3 regions of the Pseudomonas tussilaginis genome follow, and region 2 is predicted to be linked to each of the others. Evidence: predicted binding sites of a transcription regulator. Region 2 holds the regulator's gene; each other region holds the start of a gene.

Region 1 (5,619 bases), 1.1 Mb from region 2:
GGTCGCAGCGGCCGGCGCAGGCGTCGGCGCCTCAGCGCCAGGTGCAGTGCCTTCAGGAGTAGCAGGTGCGGGTGGCTGCGTCTGCTCACCTTCCAGCGTGCGCTGGGCTTTCTTGGTCAGGACAATTATGTCGATACGCCGGTTTACCGGATTGAGCGGGTTGGCCCGGTCGAACAGTGATGACGAGGCATAGCCAACCACTCGTGCCACCTGAGCATCCGGGTAGCCACCTGCAACCAGGGCCCGACGCGCAGCGTTAGCACGGTTGGCCGACAGCTCCCAGTTACCAAAGTCCCCCGTGCCCGCATACGGCTTGGCATCGGTATGACCACTGATACTGATCTTGTTCGGCACCGCCTTGATGGTATCGGCCATGGCCAGCAGGATATCTTCGAAGTACGGCTGGAGACGGGCGCTGCCCAGGTCAAACATTGGCCGGTTCTCAGCATCCATGATCTGGATACGCAGGCCATCCTGGGTGATTTCGAAGAGGATCTGGTCCTTGAATTTCTGCAGTTGCGGGTTTTCTTCGACCTTGTTCTGCAGTTCCTGCAACAGCAGCTCCAGACGCTCGCGCTCAACCTGCTCGGCCATGCTCTCAACCTTGTCCTGATCCAGCTGAATACTGGTATCCGGAGTTGGCTCGGACTTCTCTTCCGGGTTGATGGTCTTTTCCGGAGCGAGTTTCGGTGAACCCCCGAGGTCGATAACGTAAGGCGTACCGCTTTCGGAAAAACCGATCGGGTCCTTGAAGTACCCGGCGATGGCGATTTTCTGTTCCGGTGTCGCCGTGGACAGCAGCCAGAGCACCAGGAAGAACGCCATCATTGCCGTGGCAAAGTCGGCAAAGGCGATCTTCCAGGCACCACCGTGGTGGCCGTCGCCATAGCGTTTTACGCGCTTGACGATAATGGGCTGGTTGTTTTCCATGACTTAGCGACCGCGAACCGCTTGTTCCAGCTCGGCGAAGCTCGGGCGATGCGCTGGAAACAGCACCTTGCGCCCGAATTCCACAGCCAGCGACGGCGGCATGCCGGAAGCCGAGGCCACCAGCGAAGCCTTGATGGCTTCGTAGACGTTGAGTTCTTCTCGAGCATCCTGACGCAAGGCAGTGGCCAGCGGCCCGAAGAAGCCGTAGGCGGCGAGAATACCGAAGAAGGTACCGACCAGCGCCGCACCGACGTGCAAACCGATGGACTTCTGGTCACCGTCGCCCAGCGAAGCCATGGTCACCACGATCCCCAGTACCGCGGCAACGATACCGAAGCCTGGCATGCCGTCGGCAATGCCGGTCACGGCATGGGACGGATGCTCAAGCTCTTCCTTCATGCTCAGCAGTTCCATGTCGAACAGGCCTTCAAGCTCATGCGGTGCCATGTTGCCGGTGGACATGATGCGCAGGTAGTCACAGATGAAAGCGGTCATGCGCTCATCACCCAGTACTGCAGGGTACTTGGCAAAAATCGGGCTGGAAGCGGCGTCTTCGATATCGGCTTCGATCGCCATCATGCCTTCGCGCCGGCTCTTGTTGAGGATCTCGTAGACCAGCCCGAGCACCTCGATGTAGAAGGTGTGGGTAAAGCGCGTACCAAACATCTTCAGCGACTTTTTGATTACATGCATGGTCATGTAACCAGGGTTCGCCTGGAGGAACGCACCAAAGGCCGCGCCACCGATGATCAGCACCTCGAAGGGCTGAATCAGTGCCGCAATTTTACCGTGGGATAGAACATATCCGCCGAGCACACTCGCGAATACGACGATGATGCCGATAATTTTAGCCATAGATAGAAAGCACTTACTGTCGTGGTCAGGGTCGTGAGCGGAAGTTAATAAAACTCTTCTTCTACTTATCGGCAGATCTGCGCCAGACTATAGTCAGTCAAGGCGAAAAGCCAGTTCGGCCCCTCCAGCATGCCTATTGAAACCATCGTGCCAGAACAAACACCTAAAACACTCGATGCCTGGGTCAAGCTGCTCGACAGCGTTCGACTACCGATTCCACAGACCAGTTACGAGCAGGTAAAAACTGCGATCGCCGACAGTCGCCGATCGCTGCGGGACATCGCCGAGTTGATGCAGGACAGCCCAGCTTTGGTGCTCAGCGTGATGCGCGAAGCCAACCATCACACCAACACCAGCCTTGGCGAACCCGCTGAAAGCCTGGAGATCGCCCTCAATCGCTTGGGCCTGGCGCGAACCGCTGAATTGCTGGAACGTCTACCAGCGTTGGCTGAAGACGATATCGCCCTGACCTTGCGCCAACTGCAGATGGTCAGCCAGCATGCCAGCCAACAAGCTAACGGCCTGTTCGCCAGCCGTCTGGCACGACTCTGGCAGGAAATTCACTGGGGCAGTCTTTTGTTTCTATCGCCGCTGTGGCCACTGGCCCTGACGTTTCCCAAGCTACTTGAAGCATGGGAGCTACGGGTTGTGCACAAGGGCGAATCCGCAACGCAAGTGGAGCTGGAGCTGTTTGGGGTGCGGGTGCTTAGCCTGTGCAAAGCTCTCGCCGAACACTGGCGTCTGCCAGAGTGGGTCACCCGTGGCTATCACCTGCTGCAGGATGAACGCCGTTTGCTGGCCAAGGCCTTGCTCATCGCCCGTGACCCGAACAGCCTGCACCAACAACAACAGTTGGATGACCAGCCAAATCTACGCCGCTGGTTCAACCAACCCGCCAACACCGTGTTGCTGGCCAACGGCTTGGCCCTGGCGGCACAAGTCGGCTGGACCAACCCTCATGTACGGCGCTGGCAGTTGCTCACCAGCCTGTACCTGCAAACGTCATTGGATGACGTTCAGCAATGGGTGCACCAACAAGCGGTCACCAGCGCCCGCCATCATGCCAACCATGGCCTGTTTCACCCAGCCGAAGCGCTGCTCTGGCCTTGGAATCAGCGCCGCTTGCACAAGGGGCAGATGGCACCGCCCCCGCCTTCGGCCCAGGCCTTGGGAGCATGGCGAAAACGCTGTGCTGAACTGCTGGTCGAGCCCAGCCCGTTCAGCAACGCCATCCACCTGACGACCCTGGCCCGCGAAGCGCTGGTAGCCTGTGGCATGCAGCGTCTGATGTTGCTGATGGCCGACAAGACCCTGACCCAGCTGCGCGCTCATCAGATTGCCGGATTGCCAGCAGAAGCGGCCAGCCTGGTGCTGCCCATCGAGCAGAGCAAGTTGCTGCAACGTCTAATGAGCAGCGCCGCGCAACTACGGTTGACGCCAGAGAATCACACGCAATTCGCGGCACTGTTGCCGGCCCACCTGCGCAGCTTGTTTCGCAGCGAACACCTGCTGCTGCGCTCACTGTCGAGCAATGGTCGCGTGGTGATGCTGCTGGTCGCTGACCAGGGTGGAAAGCCACTGGCCGATATCAGCGTGCAGGCCTTTGGCAAAACCGCGCAATGTATCGAACGGGCCCTGACCGCCTTCAGCAACCGCAGTGCCTGACCCATGCGCTACAATCGCCCCCCTCTGTTCCGCTCTGGAGACTCTGGATGACTGACTTTTCTGGCTTGCCCCTGGTAATTGAGCCGGCTGACCTGCAAGCCCGGCTTGATGTACCTGAGTTGATCCTGGTGGACCTGACCAGCGTCAACCGCTATGACAGCGGGCATATCCCCGGGGCTCGCTTTGTCGACCCGAAGCGTACCCAGCTGGGCCAACCCCCTGCGCCGGGCCTACTGCCGGCCAAAGCCGATCTGGAAAAGCTGTTTGCCGAGCTTGGCCACAACGCCAATGCGGTCTACGTGGTCTATGACGACGAGGGCGGCGGCTGGGCCGGACGTTTCATCTGGTTGCTGGATGTGATCGGCCACTCCCGCTACCACTACCTCAATGGCGGCGCCCAGGCATGGCCTGCGAGCACCCTCAGCACTGAAGTACCGGCCAAGGCCAGCGGCACGGTCAGTCTGACCCTGCACGAGGAGCCCACGGCAACCCGGGAATATCTGCAAAGCCGTATCGGCGCCGCCGACCTGGCCATCTGGGATGCGCGCAGCCCGGGCGAATACCGCGGTGAAAAGGTACTGGCCGCCAAAGGTGGGCATATCCCTGGTGCCGTCAATTTCGAATGGACTGCAGGCATGGACATGAACGACCACCTGCGCATCCGCAAAGACATGCCCGAGATCCTCGAAAAACTGGGCATCAGCAAAGACAAGGAAGTGGTCACCCACTGCCAGACTCATCACCGTTCCGGCTTTACCTATCTGGTAGCCAAGCACTTGGGCTACCCTCGGGTCAAAGCCTATGCCGGATCCTGGGGCGAATGGGGCAACCACCCCGACACCCCTGTAGAAATTTGAAGAATCAAGGAAACCCAATGAAATCCCGCTTGTTCATCATCAGCCAGCACCTGCTGCCGCATCACCTGCTGTCACGCCTGGCCGGTTGCATCGCCGAATGCCGTGTTCGCTGGTTCAAAAACGCCTTCACCAGTTGGTTCGCCAAGCGTTATCAGGTCGATATGTCCCAGGCGCTGGTCGAAGACCTGAGCGCTTACGAGCACTTCAACGCCTTCTTCACCCGCGCCCTGAAACCCGATGCACGCCCGCTCGACGAAACGCCGGGCGCGATCCTCTGCCCGGCCGATGGCGCAGTTAGCCAACTTGGCCCTATCGAGCACGGTCGTATCTTCCAGGCCAAGGGTCACAGCTTCAGCGCACTGGAGCTGCTTGGTGGTGATCCGGCCAATGCCGCCCCGTTCATGGGTGGTGAGTTTGCCACTATCTATCTGTCGCCCAAGGACTACCACCGTGTGCACATGCCACTGGCCGGTACTCTGCGCGAAATGATCTATGTCCCGGGTCGGCTGTTCTCGGTCAACCAGACCACCGCCGAAAACGTACCTGAACTGTTTGCCCGCAACGAGCGCGTGGTCTGCCTGTTCGATACCGAGCGTGGGCCGATGGCCGTGGTTCTGGTCGGGGCGATGATCGTGGCGTCTATCGAGACCGTCTGGGCTGGCCTGGTGACGCCTCCGAAGCGTGAACTCAAGACTTTCCGCTACGACGAAGCTAGCCGTGCACCGATCCACCTGGAAAAAGGTGCGGAACTGGGTCGTTTCAAGCTGGGTTCGACCGCCGTTGTCCTGTTCGGACCAGAGCAGGTCAAATGGGCCGAAGAACTCGGTGCCGGTTCGGCCGTGAGCATGGGTCAGCGCCTGGCATTGCCCGCCCAGGCCTGAACATGAAAAAGCCCGCAGCGATGCGGGCTTTTTTGTTTCTGGCTAGTACGGCCTCGCTTTTCAGACCCGGCCGTCGCGATCGCGAAAGCCCAGCAAGTACAGCACACCATCCAGACCCAAGGTCGAAATAGCCTGCTTGGCCGACTGTTTGACCAGTGGTTTGGCCCGGAAGGCCACGCCCAAGCCAGCAATGGCCAGCATCGGCAGGTCATTGGCTCCATCACCCACGGCGATGGTCTGCTCCATCTGCAGTCCTTCCTTGCGCGCCAGCTCGCCGAGCAGATCAGCCTTGCGCTGGGCGTCAACAATCGGCTCGACCGCCACACCGGTGACTTTACCGTCGACCACTTCCAGCTCGTTAGCAAAGACGTAGTCGATACCTAGCTTGGCCTGCAGCTGCTTGGCAAAGTAGGTGAAGCCGCCAGACAGGA
Region 2 (5,619 bases):
TGGCGGCGGTGCCTACCTGGTGTGGCGCAAGCAGCATCAAGCCAAGCTCAAGGTCCAGGAAGAGGTGCAGCGCCAGCAAGACCTGCTGCCTTCGCCGCAGCGCGCCATGGAAACCAAAGAGCTGGGCTGGGACGACGTTACGCCGATCGACATGATCGGTCTGGAGGTTGGCTACCGGCTGATTCCGCTGGTCGACCGCAATCAGGGTGGGCAGTTGCTGGCGCGGATCAAGGGGGTGCGCAAGAAGCTCTCCCAGGATCTGGGCTTTCTCATGCCTACCGTGCATATCCGTGACAACCTCGACCTGGCGCCTAGCGCCTATCGCCTGACCCTGATGGGGGTGATCCTGGCCGAGGCCGAGATCTACCCGGATCGCGAACTGGCGATCAACCCCGGGCAGGTGTTTGGCACCCTCAGCGGGATTGCCGCCCGCGACCCGGCCTTTGGTCTGGAAGCGGTGTGGATCGATGTCAATCAACGCAGCCAGGCGCAGTCGCTGGGCTACACCGTGGTCGATGCCAGTACCGTGGTTGCCACCCACTTGAACCAGATCCTGCACAAGCACTGTCATGAGCTGATTGGTCACGAGGAAGTCCAGCAATTGCTTCAGGTGCTGGCCAAGGCCTCACCCAAGCTTGCTGAAGAGCTGGTGCCAGGTGTCATTTCCTTGTCGGGGCTGCTCAAGGTCCTGCAGGCATTGCTTGCCGAACAGGTACCGGTGCGTGATATTCGCAGTATTGCCGAGGCTATCGCCAACAATGCCGCCAAGAGTCAAGATACCGCCGCGCTGGTGGCCGTGGTGCGCGTCGGATTGTGTCGCGCTATCGTGCAAAGCATTGTCGGCGTTGAGTCTGAGCTGCCTGTGATCACCCTTGAGCCAAGGTTGGAACAGATTTTGCTCAATAGTCTGCAAAGGGCCGGGCAGGGTCAGGAAGACGGTGTTCTTCTTGAGCCGAGCATGGCCGAAAAGCTTCAGCGTTCGTTGATCGAGGCTGCCCAGCGTCAAGAGATGCAAGGGCAACCGGCGATCCTGCTGGTCGCAGGACCGGTGCGGGCAATGCTGTCGCGCTTCGGTCGCCTGGCTGTACCGAATTTGCATGTTTTGGCGTATCAGGAAATACCTGACAACAAGCAAGTTACCATCGTTGCCACAGTAGGCCCCAACGGCTGAGGTAGTGGGTTATGCAAGTTAAGCGTTTTTTCGCCGCCGATATGCGTCAGGCCATGAAGCTGGTTCGAGATGAGCTGGGGGCTGATGCCGCCATCATCGGCAACCGACGGATTGCTGGCGGTGTCGAGCTGACGGCGGCGCTGGACTACAAGCTGTCCGCCCTGGCGCCACGGGTTCCGAATGTCGAGCTCGAAGATGAATTGCGCAAGACCCAGTCGCGCATCGTCACCGCCCAGGCCGAGCTCAGCAGTCGCAGCGAAAGTGAAGACGGTAACCGCCAACTGTTTGCCGGTTTGCCGCTGACCGCCTCGGAGCCGCTGGTCGAGACGCCTGTCGAGGCACCCGTCACGCCGGCCCCGGCCGCCGCGCCGGTGGACCCGCGCCTGTTCGATGCCATGCGCTCGGAGCTTACCGGGCTGCGCGAACTGCTTGAAGTCCAGCTCGGCTCGTTGGCCTGGAGCCAGTTGCAGGGCAATCAACCACAGAAGGCCAACCTTTGGCGGCGCCTGCAGCGTATTGGTCTGTCCGGCCCGCTGGCGCATGAGCTGCTGGAGCAGATCAGCGGCATCGAAGAGCCGCGTCATGCCTGGCGCATGCTGTTGGCGCACCTGGCACGCAGAATTGATGTGCCGGAAGTCGAACCGATCGAGGAAGGCGGTGTCATTGCCATGGTCGGTCCGGCCGGCATGGGCAAGACCACCACCCTGGCCAAATTGGCGGCGCGTTATGTGCTCAAGTACGGCGCGCAGAACCTGGCGCTGGTGAGCATGGACAGTTTCCGTATCGGTGCCCAGGAGCAGCTCAAGACCTTGGGGCGGATCCTCAATGTGTCGGTTACTCATGTGGATCCGGGGCAGTCGCTGGCCCAGGCCCTTGAGCCGTTGCTGCGCAAGCGCGTGGTCCTGATCGATACCGCCGGCCTGCAGGCCAGTGATCCAGCCCTGCGCATGCAGCTGGAGACCCTTGCCGGACGCGGTATTGCGTCTAAAAATTATCTGGTGCTGGCAACCACCAGCCAGAAGCAGGTGCTCACCGCCGCCTATCACAGCTACAAGCGCTGCGGGCTGGCCGGGTGCATCCTGACCAAGCTTGATGAAACGGCCAGCCTCGGTGAAGTCCTGAGCCTGGCCATCAGTCACGAATTGCCAGTGGCCTATCTTACCGATGGGCCGCGCATTCCTGACGATTTGCACCTGCCGCGCCGCCACCAATTGGTCAGTCGCGCGGTCAGTGTGCAGATGCAGGACGAGCCCAGCGAAGAGGCGATGGCCGATATGTTCGCTGATCTCTACCACAGTCCCGGCAAGCGTGTCGGCTGAGGTGATTGTGAAGACGTTGCAAAGTATCTGCATTGATGGACTGCCAGGCATTTTTCAGGTGTTGAAAGCGCAGCCGGTCATGTGGCCTCGGTCTAAGCAAGACAAGGTAATGAACAAACATGGGTAGCATGCATCCCGTACAGGTGATCGCCGTAACTGGCGGCAAAGGTGGCGTCGGCAAGACCAATGTGTCGGTGAACCTGTCATTGGCGCTGGCAGAGCTTGGCCGTCGGGTCATGCTGCTGGACGCCGACCTGGGCCTGGCCAATGTCGACGTATTGCTCGGCCTGACGCCCAAGCGCACCCTGGCTGACGTCATTGAGGGGCGCTGCGAGCTGCGCGATGTGCTGCTGCAGGGGCCGGGCGGGGTGCGCATTGTGCCTGCCGCGTCCGGCACGCAGAGCATGGTGCATCTGGCGCCTGCTCAACACGCAGGCTTGATCCAGGCATTCAGCGAAATTGGTGACAACCTCGATGTGCTGGTGATCGATACCGCTGCCGGTATCGGTGACTCGGTCGTCAGTTTTGTCCGCGCCGCCCAGGAGGTGTTGCTGGTGGTGTGCGATGAGCCCACCTCGATCACCGACGCTTACGCCCTGATCAAACTGCTCAACCGTGACTACGGCATGAACCGCTTCCGGGTCCTGGCCAACATGGCGCAAAGCCCTCAGGAAGGGCGCAACCTGTTCGCCAAGTTGACCAAGGTCACAGATCGCTTCCTGGACGTGGCCCTACAATACGTTGGCGCCGTGCCTTACGACGAATGTGTGCGCAAGGCAGTGCAGAAGCAACGAGCAGTCTATGAAGCCTTTCCGCGTTCCAAGTGCGCGCTGGCGTTCAAGGCCATTGCTCAGAAGGTCGATACCTGGCCGTTGCCTGCCAACCCGCGGGGTCATCTGGAGTTTTTTGTCGAGCGCCTGGTGCAGCCGACGAGTGCAGGTCCGGTGCTATGAACGCCAGCGGTTATCGGATGTACAGCAAGGCTTCTCGCGATGGTCAGTACGAGTTGATCGAGCGCTATGCGCCGCTGGTCAAACGTATCGCCTATCACTTGCTGGCGCGTTTGCCGGCCAGTGTGCAGGTGGAAGACCTGATCCAGGCCGGCATGATCGGCCTGCTCGAAGTTGCCAACAAGTACGACGCGAGCAAGGGTGCCAGTTTCGAGACCTACGCCGGTATCCGGATCCGCGGGGCAATGCTTGACGAAGTACGCAAAGGGGACTGGGCACCACGTTCGGTTCACCGCAATACCCGCATGGTCAGTGACGCGATTCGGGCAATTGAAGCAAAAACCGGCCGTGACGCTAAAGATCACGAGGTTGCTGCCGAACTCCAATTGAGTCTCGATGATTACTACGGGATTTTGAATGACACCCTGGGCAGCCGCCTGTTCAGTTTCGACGACCTGTTGCAGGACGGCGAACATGAAGGCCTGCACGAGGATGGCGCCAGTGCCCAGCTCGAGCCTTCGCGCGACCTGGAAGACGAGCGTTTTCAGGCAGCCCTGGCCGATGCCATCGCCAACCTGCCCGAACGTGAGCGCCTGGTATTGGCGCTGTACTACGACGAAGAGCTGAACCTCAAGGAAATCGGTGAGGTGCTGGGTGTCAGCGAGTCGCGTGTCAGCCAGTTGCATAGCCAGTGCGCGGCGCGTTTGCGCAGTCGCCTGGGGGAATGGCGGGCGCGTTGAACGCAGGTTCAATGCAGTCGTGAAATGTAGTGCCCGAATTGATTGAATGCGCGTTCAGCGCTGAGCGCGTTAAAGACTGCTTGGAGGTCTAATTGAACAAAGACATGAAAATCCTCATCGTCGACGATTTTTCGACGATGCGGCGGATCATCAAGAACTTGCTGCGTGACCTGGGCTTCACTAATACCCAGGAGGCTGACGACGGCAACACCGCACTGCCAATGCTCGAAAGCGGCCATTTCGACTTTCTCGTGACCGACTGGAACATGCCTGGCATGTCCGGTATCGACCTGCTGCGCAAAGTACGTGCTGACGAGCGTCTCAAGCACCTGCCGGTGTTGATGGTGACGGCTGAAGCCAAGCGTGAACAGATCATTGAAGCAGCCCAGGCCGGGGTTAACGGCTATGTGGTCAAGCCGTTCACGGCGCAAGTGCTGAAAGAAAAGATCGAGAAGATCTTCGAGCGCGTCAATAGCTAAGACACGCCACGGGGGCACTATGGAGCAAACACATTCATCGTTGGACGGCTTCGAGTCAACACTGAAGAAGCATGCCCACGAACTGGTCGACAGTCTCGAGCGGGGCAAATTCGGCGACGCAGTGCAACTGATCCATCAGCTGAACCAGACCCGTGACCGTGGCCTGTACCAGGAAGTGGGTAAGCTCACGCGTGAGTTGCACAGTGCGATCGTCAGCTTCCAGATCGATCCGCAAATGCCTCAGGCCGAAGAGGTCTCACAGATCACTGACGCCACCGAACGCCTGTCCTATGTGGTCAAGCTGACGGAAGGGGCGGCCAACCGGACTATGGATCTGGTTGAAGCCAGCACACCGGTACTCAATGAGCTGAGCGACGAAGCTCAGGCACTGAGCGTCGATTGGCAGCGCTTCATGCGCCGCGAAGTGGCCGCGCCGGAGTTTCGCGAACTGGCCAAACGCGTCGACAGTTTTCTCACGCGCAGCGAGGAAGGCAACCGCAAGGTCGCCGGCCACCTCAATGATATTTTGCTGGCTCAGGACTATCAGGACCTGACCGGTCAGGTGATCAAACGTGTTACGGCACTGGTCACCGAAGTAGAAAGCAATCTGCTCAAGCTCGTGCTGATGGCCAGTCAAGTCGACCGTTTTGCCGGTATCGAACATGACCACCAGCAGTTGCGCGCTGAAAAAGATCAAGAAAAACATCCAACTCGGGGTGAAGGTCCGCAGATTCATGCCGATAAGCGTGAAGACGTTGTGTCCGGTCAGGACGATGTCGACGATCTGCTGTCCAGTCTGGGTTTTTAGGGAGCACGTTTAATGAGCTTCGGCGCCGATGAAGAAATCCTTCAGGATTTTCTGGTAGAAGCCGGCGAGATTCTTGAGCAACTGTCCGAGCAACTGGTCGAGCTGGAAAGCCGTCCGGATGATGCCGATCTGCTCAATGCGATCTTTCGCGG
Region 3 (5,619 bases), 2.8 Mb from region 2:
CCTTGTATTCACCTTCTGCTGTTGAACCTACAACGCCCACCATTGCCCAGGCGCCCCAACAGCCCGCCACCAAACCGGAAACATCGGTAAGTGAAATACTATCGGCACCGGTGGAAGATGAAAATTGTAACGAAGTTATCAATACCTCGATGGGCAACGGTATTAGATCCGTTCAGAAGCCAGGCACATCATTGCAATACGCCCAGACCCGCGTAACCATCACCATGAGTGGCGCCAGCGCTAACAAAGTGCTCGAACACTTTGTCCTGCAAGCGCTGAATCAGACCCAGCCGTTGTGCAGCACCTGGATACTGCATAACCTGGAAACCGGCACTCAGACCACCCTGGCGACCCAACTGATCGATAAATAAAAAAACCCCGGACTAAGCCGGGGTTTTTGTTCAAGGTGCCGTTAGATCAACGAACGACCCTTGTTCGCAGCAATGCGCATACGCAGCGCATTGAGCTTGATGAAGCCTGCTGCATCAGCCTGATTGTAAGCACCACCATCTTCCTCGAAGGTCGCGATGTTGGCGTCAAACAGCGAATCATCAGACTTGCGACCTGTAACGATCACATTGCCCTTGTACAGTTTCAGGCGAACCACACCATTCACATTGACCTGAGAAGCGTCGATCATCTGCTGCAGCATCAGACGCTCCGGGCTCCACCAGTAACCGGTGTAGATCAGGCTGGCGTACTTGACCATCAGCTCGTCTTTGAGGTGAGCGACTTCACGGTCCAGGGTGATCGATTCGATTGCCCGGTGAGCGCGCAGCATGATGGTGCCGCCAGGGGTCTCGTAGCAGCCACGAGACTTCATGCCGACATAGCGGTTCTCAACGATGTCCAGACGACCGATACCGTTTTCACCGCCAATGCGGTTGAGGGTCGCCAGAACAGTGGCCGGCGACATTTCAACGCCATCCAGCGCAACGATGTCACCATTGCGGTAGGTCAGCTCCAGGTAGGTCGGAACGTCCGGCGCGGTTTCTGGCGACTTGGTCCACTTCCACATGTCTTCTTCGTGTTCGGTCCAGGTATCCTCCAGCACGCCACCTTCATAGGAGATGTGCAGCAGGTTGGCGTCCATCGAATAGGGCGACTTCTTCTTGCCATGGCGCTCAATCGGGATGCCGTGCTTCTCGGCATAGTCCATGAGCTTTTCACGGGAGAGCAGGTCCCATTCACGCCATGGCGCGATGACTTTGACACCTGGCTTGAGCGCGTAGGCGCCCAGCTCGAAACGGACCTGGTCATTACCTTTGCCGGTAGCACCGTGGGAAATGGCATCGGCGCCGGTTTCATTGGCGATTTCGATCAGGCGCTTGGCGATCAGCGGACGAGCGATGGAAGTACCCAGCAGGTACTCGCCTTCGTAAACGGTGTTGGCGCGGAACATCGGGAATACGAAGTCGCGCACGAATTCTTCGCGCAGGTCGTCGATGTAGATCTCTTTCACACCCATGGCCTGAGCCTTGGCGCGGGCCGGTTCGACCTCCTCGCCCTGCCCCAGGTCGGCAGTGAACGTCACTACTTCACAGTTGTAGGTATCCTGCAGCCACTTGAGAATCACCGAAGTATCAAGGCCGCCGGAATACGCCAGTACGACCTTTTTTACGTCCGCCATGCCATCACTCCACGGGGTTTTACGGAAAGCCGTTGATTCTACCGGCCTTGCTGAAAAAATTACAGTGGGGCGACAGCTTGTGACGACAAAGCGACAGGAACTGTCGAGAGCGCGACGGACGGTCGCACCTCAGGACTTGACCGGCGGTTGACTGTTATCGGCTTGTGCAGCTGCCTCCGGTGCCGGTTCTGAGGCTTTTTCTGGCGCTTTGCGCACCTGTGTTTGCACCGGCGTCACGCGATCAAGTTCAATATTCACTCGACGATTGCGGGCGCGGTTCGCCGCCGAGTTGTTGGCGGCCAGCGGATAGCGTTCGCCGTGGAAGCGAACCGTGATTTGATCTTCGCCAATGCCATGGGCCTTTAGGTACTCCATGACTGCAAGCGCGCGACGGCGGGACAGATCACGGTTAGTCAGGCGATTGCCACTGTTGTCAGAGTGACCATTGAGCTCGATGTGGTTGACCGTCGGATCAGCCTTGAGAAAGGCCAGGATCACGTCCAGACGCGCCTTGGCATCAGCGTCCAGGTCGATACCACCGCCGGGAAAACCAACCCGCGTCTGACGGACCTGGTCGTAATTCATCGGCAACAGCTTAGCGGCGCACACTTGATAATCGCTGTAGGCCTTGCTGAATTTCACTGGCAGCAGGCGCACTTCCATTGCCCGCCCAGCCTCACCGGCATGGTTACGCACCACGGTACTGCGGCCATCAAGCAGCCCATTGATCAGGCGACTGGCCTGGCCTTGAGAGCTGGTGAACAGCACGCCATTGCGGGCCATGCGCACCGCCCCGAGATTGATATCGCCACGCCCTGGCTGCCAAGGTGCTGCGGCGGCGAGCAAAGTGGCTGAGCCGCTGCCCAGTGCATTGCTGCTCGAACGCAATTGAAAGGTCGCCTGTTCACCGGCGCGGCGCACGAACTCACCGCTGCCAAAATCGGCAATCGGCTGGACCAGTCGACATTCGAACTGATCACCTTCGACCTTCCACTCAATATTCTCCAGACGGGTCTGGAAGGTAAGTGCCGTCGCCGGGAGGCAAGCAAACACACTGAGCAGGGCTAGATAACGCTGGCGCACGGGCGGCTCCACAGATTTTCACGGTATACCCGCAGGCTATCGGTCGGCGGTCGCAAAACTTGATAGCGAGTGCTCGACCCCGGCTTTTCCGGTAGCATTCACCTTGAGTTCGACCCGCCTGGAATCCCCAATGTCCGACCGCCTGACCCTCCTGCGTCCCGATGACTGGCACATCCATCTTCGCGATGGCGCCGTCCTGCCCCACACCGTTGGCGACGTTGCGCGCACCTTTGCTCGCGCAATCATCATGCCCAACCTGGTACCGCCCGTGCGTAATGCCGCCGAGGCTGGCGCCTATCGCGAGCGCATCCTGGCCGCACGCCCGACCGGCAGCCACTTTGAACCGTTGATGGTGCTGTACCTCACCGACCGTACCCAACCCGAGGAAATCCGCGCGGCGAAGGCCACCGGTTTCGTGCACGCCGCCAAGCTGTATCCGGCCGGTGCGACGACCAACTCCGACTCCGGCGTTACCAGCGTCGACAAAATCTTCCCGGTGCTCGAAGCCATGGCCGAAGTCGGCATGCCGCTACTGGTCCACGGTGAAGTGACCCGCAGCGAAATCGACGTATTCGACCGCGAGAAGCTGTTCATCGACGAACACCTGCGCCGTGTCGTCGAACGCTTCCCGACCCTGAAGGTAGTGTTCGAACACATCACCACCAGCGACGCCGTGCAGTTCGTCAACGAGGCCCCAGCCAACGTTGGCGCGACCATTACCGCCCAGCACCTGCTGTATAACCGCAACCACATGCTGGTCGGCGGTATTCGCCCGCACTTCTATTGCCTGCCGATCCTCAAGCGCAACACCCACCAGGTGGCCTTGCTGGACGCGGCCACCAGCGGCAGCAGCAAGTTCTTCCTCGGCACCGACTCAGCGCCGCATGCCCAGCACGCCAAAGAAGCCGCATGCGGTTGTGCCGGTTGCTACACCGCGTACGCTGCCATCGAGCTGTACGCTGAAGCGTTTGAACAGCGCAATGCCCTGGACAAGCTTGAAGGCTTTGCCAGCATTCACGGCCCGGCCTTCTATGGCCTGCCACGCAACACCGAGACCATTACCCTGGTTCGCGAAAGCTGGACCGCCCCAAGCAGCTTGCCGTTTGGCGAGCAAACCGTTATCCCGCTGCGCGCCGGTGAGCAACTGCGCTGGCGCCTGCTGGAGGAAACTGCGTGAGTGAAGATCTGTACGACGACCAGGAAGGTCAAAGCGGCGGCCCACGCCATCCAATGGCCGAGCGTTTCCGTGGTTATTTGCCCGTTGTCGTGGACGTAGAAACCGGCGGGTTCAACAGCGCCACTGACGCGCTGCTGGAAATTGCCGCAGTGACCATCGGCATGGACGAAAAAGGTTTCCTGTTCCCGGAGCACACCTACTTCTTCCGCGTCGAACCATTCGAAGGCGCCAACATCGAACAGGCGGCCCTGGAGTTCACCGGTATCAAGCTGGACCACCCACTGCGCATGGCGGTCAGTGAAGAATCGGCCCTGACCGATATCTTTCGTGGCGTGCGCAAGGCACTGAAGGCCAATGGCTGCAAGCGGGCAATCCTGGTTGGCCACAATAGCAGCTTCGACCTGGGCTTCCTGAACGCTGCCGTGGCGCGCCACGACATGAAACGCAACCCGTTTCATCCGTTCTCCAGCTTCGACACTGCCACCCTGGCCGGCCTGGCTTACGGTCAGACCGTGCTGGCCCGAGCCTGCCAGAGCGCCGACATCGACTTCGACGGTCGTGAAGCCCACTCGGCGCGCTACGACACTGAGAAGACCGCTGAGCTGTTCTGTGGCATCGTCAACCGCTGGAAGGAAATGGGCGGCTGGCAGGATTTCAACGACTGAAGTCGAGTCGTCGCATCACCGTTCCTTCAGGTACAAAAAAACCGGCCATCTAGGCCGGTTTTTTTATGGCTCGCTATTACAGCTTGCCAGCGTTCTCGCTCAGGTAAGCAGCAACGCCTTCAGGCGAAGCGGTCATGCCCTTGTCGCCTTTTTTCCAGTTGGCAGGGCAGACTTCGCCGTGCTCTTCGTGGAATTGCAAAGCGTCAACCAGACGCAGCAGCTCGTCCATGTTGCGGCCCAGTGGCAGGTCGTTGACGATCTGCGAACGGACAACGCCTTTGTCGTCGATCAGGAACGCACCACGGAAAGCAACGCCGCCTTCGGACTCAACGTCGTAGGCCTTGGCAATGTCGTGCTTCATGTCAGCGGCCATGATGTACTGAACCTGACCGATGCCACCGGCATTGATCGGGGTGTTGCGCCAGGCGTTGTGAGTGAAATGCGAGTCGATCGACACTGCGATCACTTCAACGTTGCGCGCCTTGAATTCGGCCATGCGGTGATCCAGAGCGATCAGCTCGGACGGGCAGACGAAGGTGAAGTCCAGTGGGTAGAAGAACACCAGGCCGTACTTGCCCTTGATGGCCGAAGCCAGGTTAAAGCTGTCGACGATTTCGCCGTTGCCCAGAACAGCTGGAACGGTGAAGTCCGGGGCATTTTTGCCAACGAGTACGCTCATGCGATATCTCCTGATGGGGTGGAATCATCTGCACAGGCCAGCAGGCGCTGACCCGGCATCAAAATGGCCGACCATCATACACCGCCCGGCGCTGCTCGCCGAGTTTCAGTCCGATTGCGCGACAATCTGCCATTGGTCGCTCTAGTCCGCGGCTTTGGAGAATGTGCTTTGACAAGCATTCTCATTAACATTAAGCTTCGTTGCATTGAGCCCTTACCAGCGATGGTCTGCCCTATGTATGTGTGTCTTTGTGTTGGTGTAACCGACGGACAGATCCGCGACGCGATCTATGAAGGATGCTGCAGCTACAAGGAAGTCAGAGCCGCCACCAACGTGGCGAGCCAGTGTGGCAAATGTGCCTGCCTGGCCAAGCAAGTGGTGCGTG

Evidence for each region. The regulator FliA, encoded in region 2, starts transcription of late flagellar genes. The targets are predictions, from matches to a motif close to CTAAAGTTTNNNNNNNNNNNGCCGNTAA.
Region 1: motA (flagellar motor stator protein MotA) is a predicted target of FliA. The motif match lies at 1,851-1,878, and genes of this name have one in related genera.
Region 3: CX511_RS06320 (flagellar protein MotY) is a predicted target of FliA. The motif match lies at 2,750-2,777, and genes of this name have one in related genera.

What each region holds. Positions count from the first base shown of each region.
Region 1 covers NZ_CP088149.1:5,260,781-5,266,399, forward strand. Annotated here, with positions in the region: gene motB (flagellar motor protein MotB) at 1-930, opposite strand, end outside; gene motA (flagellar motor stator protein MotA) at 934-1,785, opposite strand; gene CX511_RS23750 (HDOD domain-containing protein) at 1,915-3,450, shown strand; gene CX511_RS23755 (rhodanese-like domain-containing protein) at 3,498-4,307, shown strand; gene asd (archaetidylserine decarboxylase) at 4,325-5,188, shown strand; gene serB (phosphoserine phosphatase SerB) at 5,249-5,619, opposite strand, start outside.
Region 2 covers NZ_CP088149.1:4,167,761-4,173,379, reverse strand. Annotated here, with positions in the region: gene flhA (flagellar biosynthesis protein FlhA) at 1-1,171, shown strand, start outside; gene flhF (flagellar biosynthesis GTPase FlhF) at 1,183-2,490, shown strand; gene fleN (flagellar synthesis regulator FleN) at 2,610-3,443, shown strand; gene fliA (RNA polymerase sigma factor FliA) at 3,440-4,180, shown strand; gene CX511_RS18550 (chemotaxis response regulator CheY) at 4,285-4,659, shown strand; gene CX511_RS18545 (protein phosphatase CheZ) at 4,679-5,467, shown strand; gene CX511_RS18540 (chemotaxis protein CheA) at 5,480-5,619, shown strand, end outside.
Region 3 covers NZ_CP088149.1:1,348,970-1,354,588, reverse strand. Annotated here, with positions in the region: gene CX511_RS25775 (hypothetical protein) at 1-371, shown strand, start outside; gene CX511_RS06325 (argininosuccinate synthase) at 413-1,630, opposite strand; gene CX511_RS06320 (flagellar protein MotY) at 1,760-2,713, opposite strand; gene pyrC (dihydroorotase) at 2,844-3,890, shown strand; gene rnt (ribonuclease T) at 3,887-4,555, shown strand; gene CX511_RS06305 (peroxiredoxin) at 4,632-5,234, opposite strand; gene CX511_RS06300 (bacterioferritin-associated ferredoxin) at 5,469-5,619, shown strand, end outside.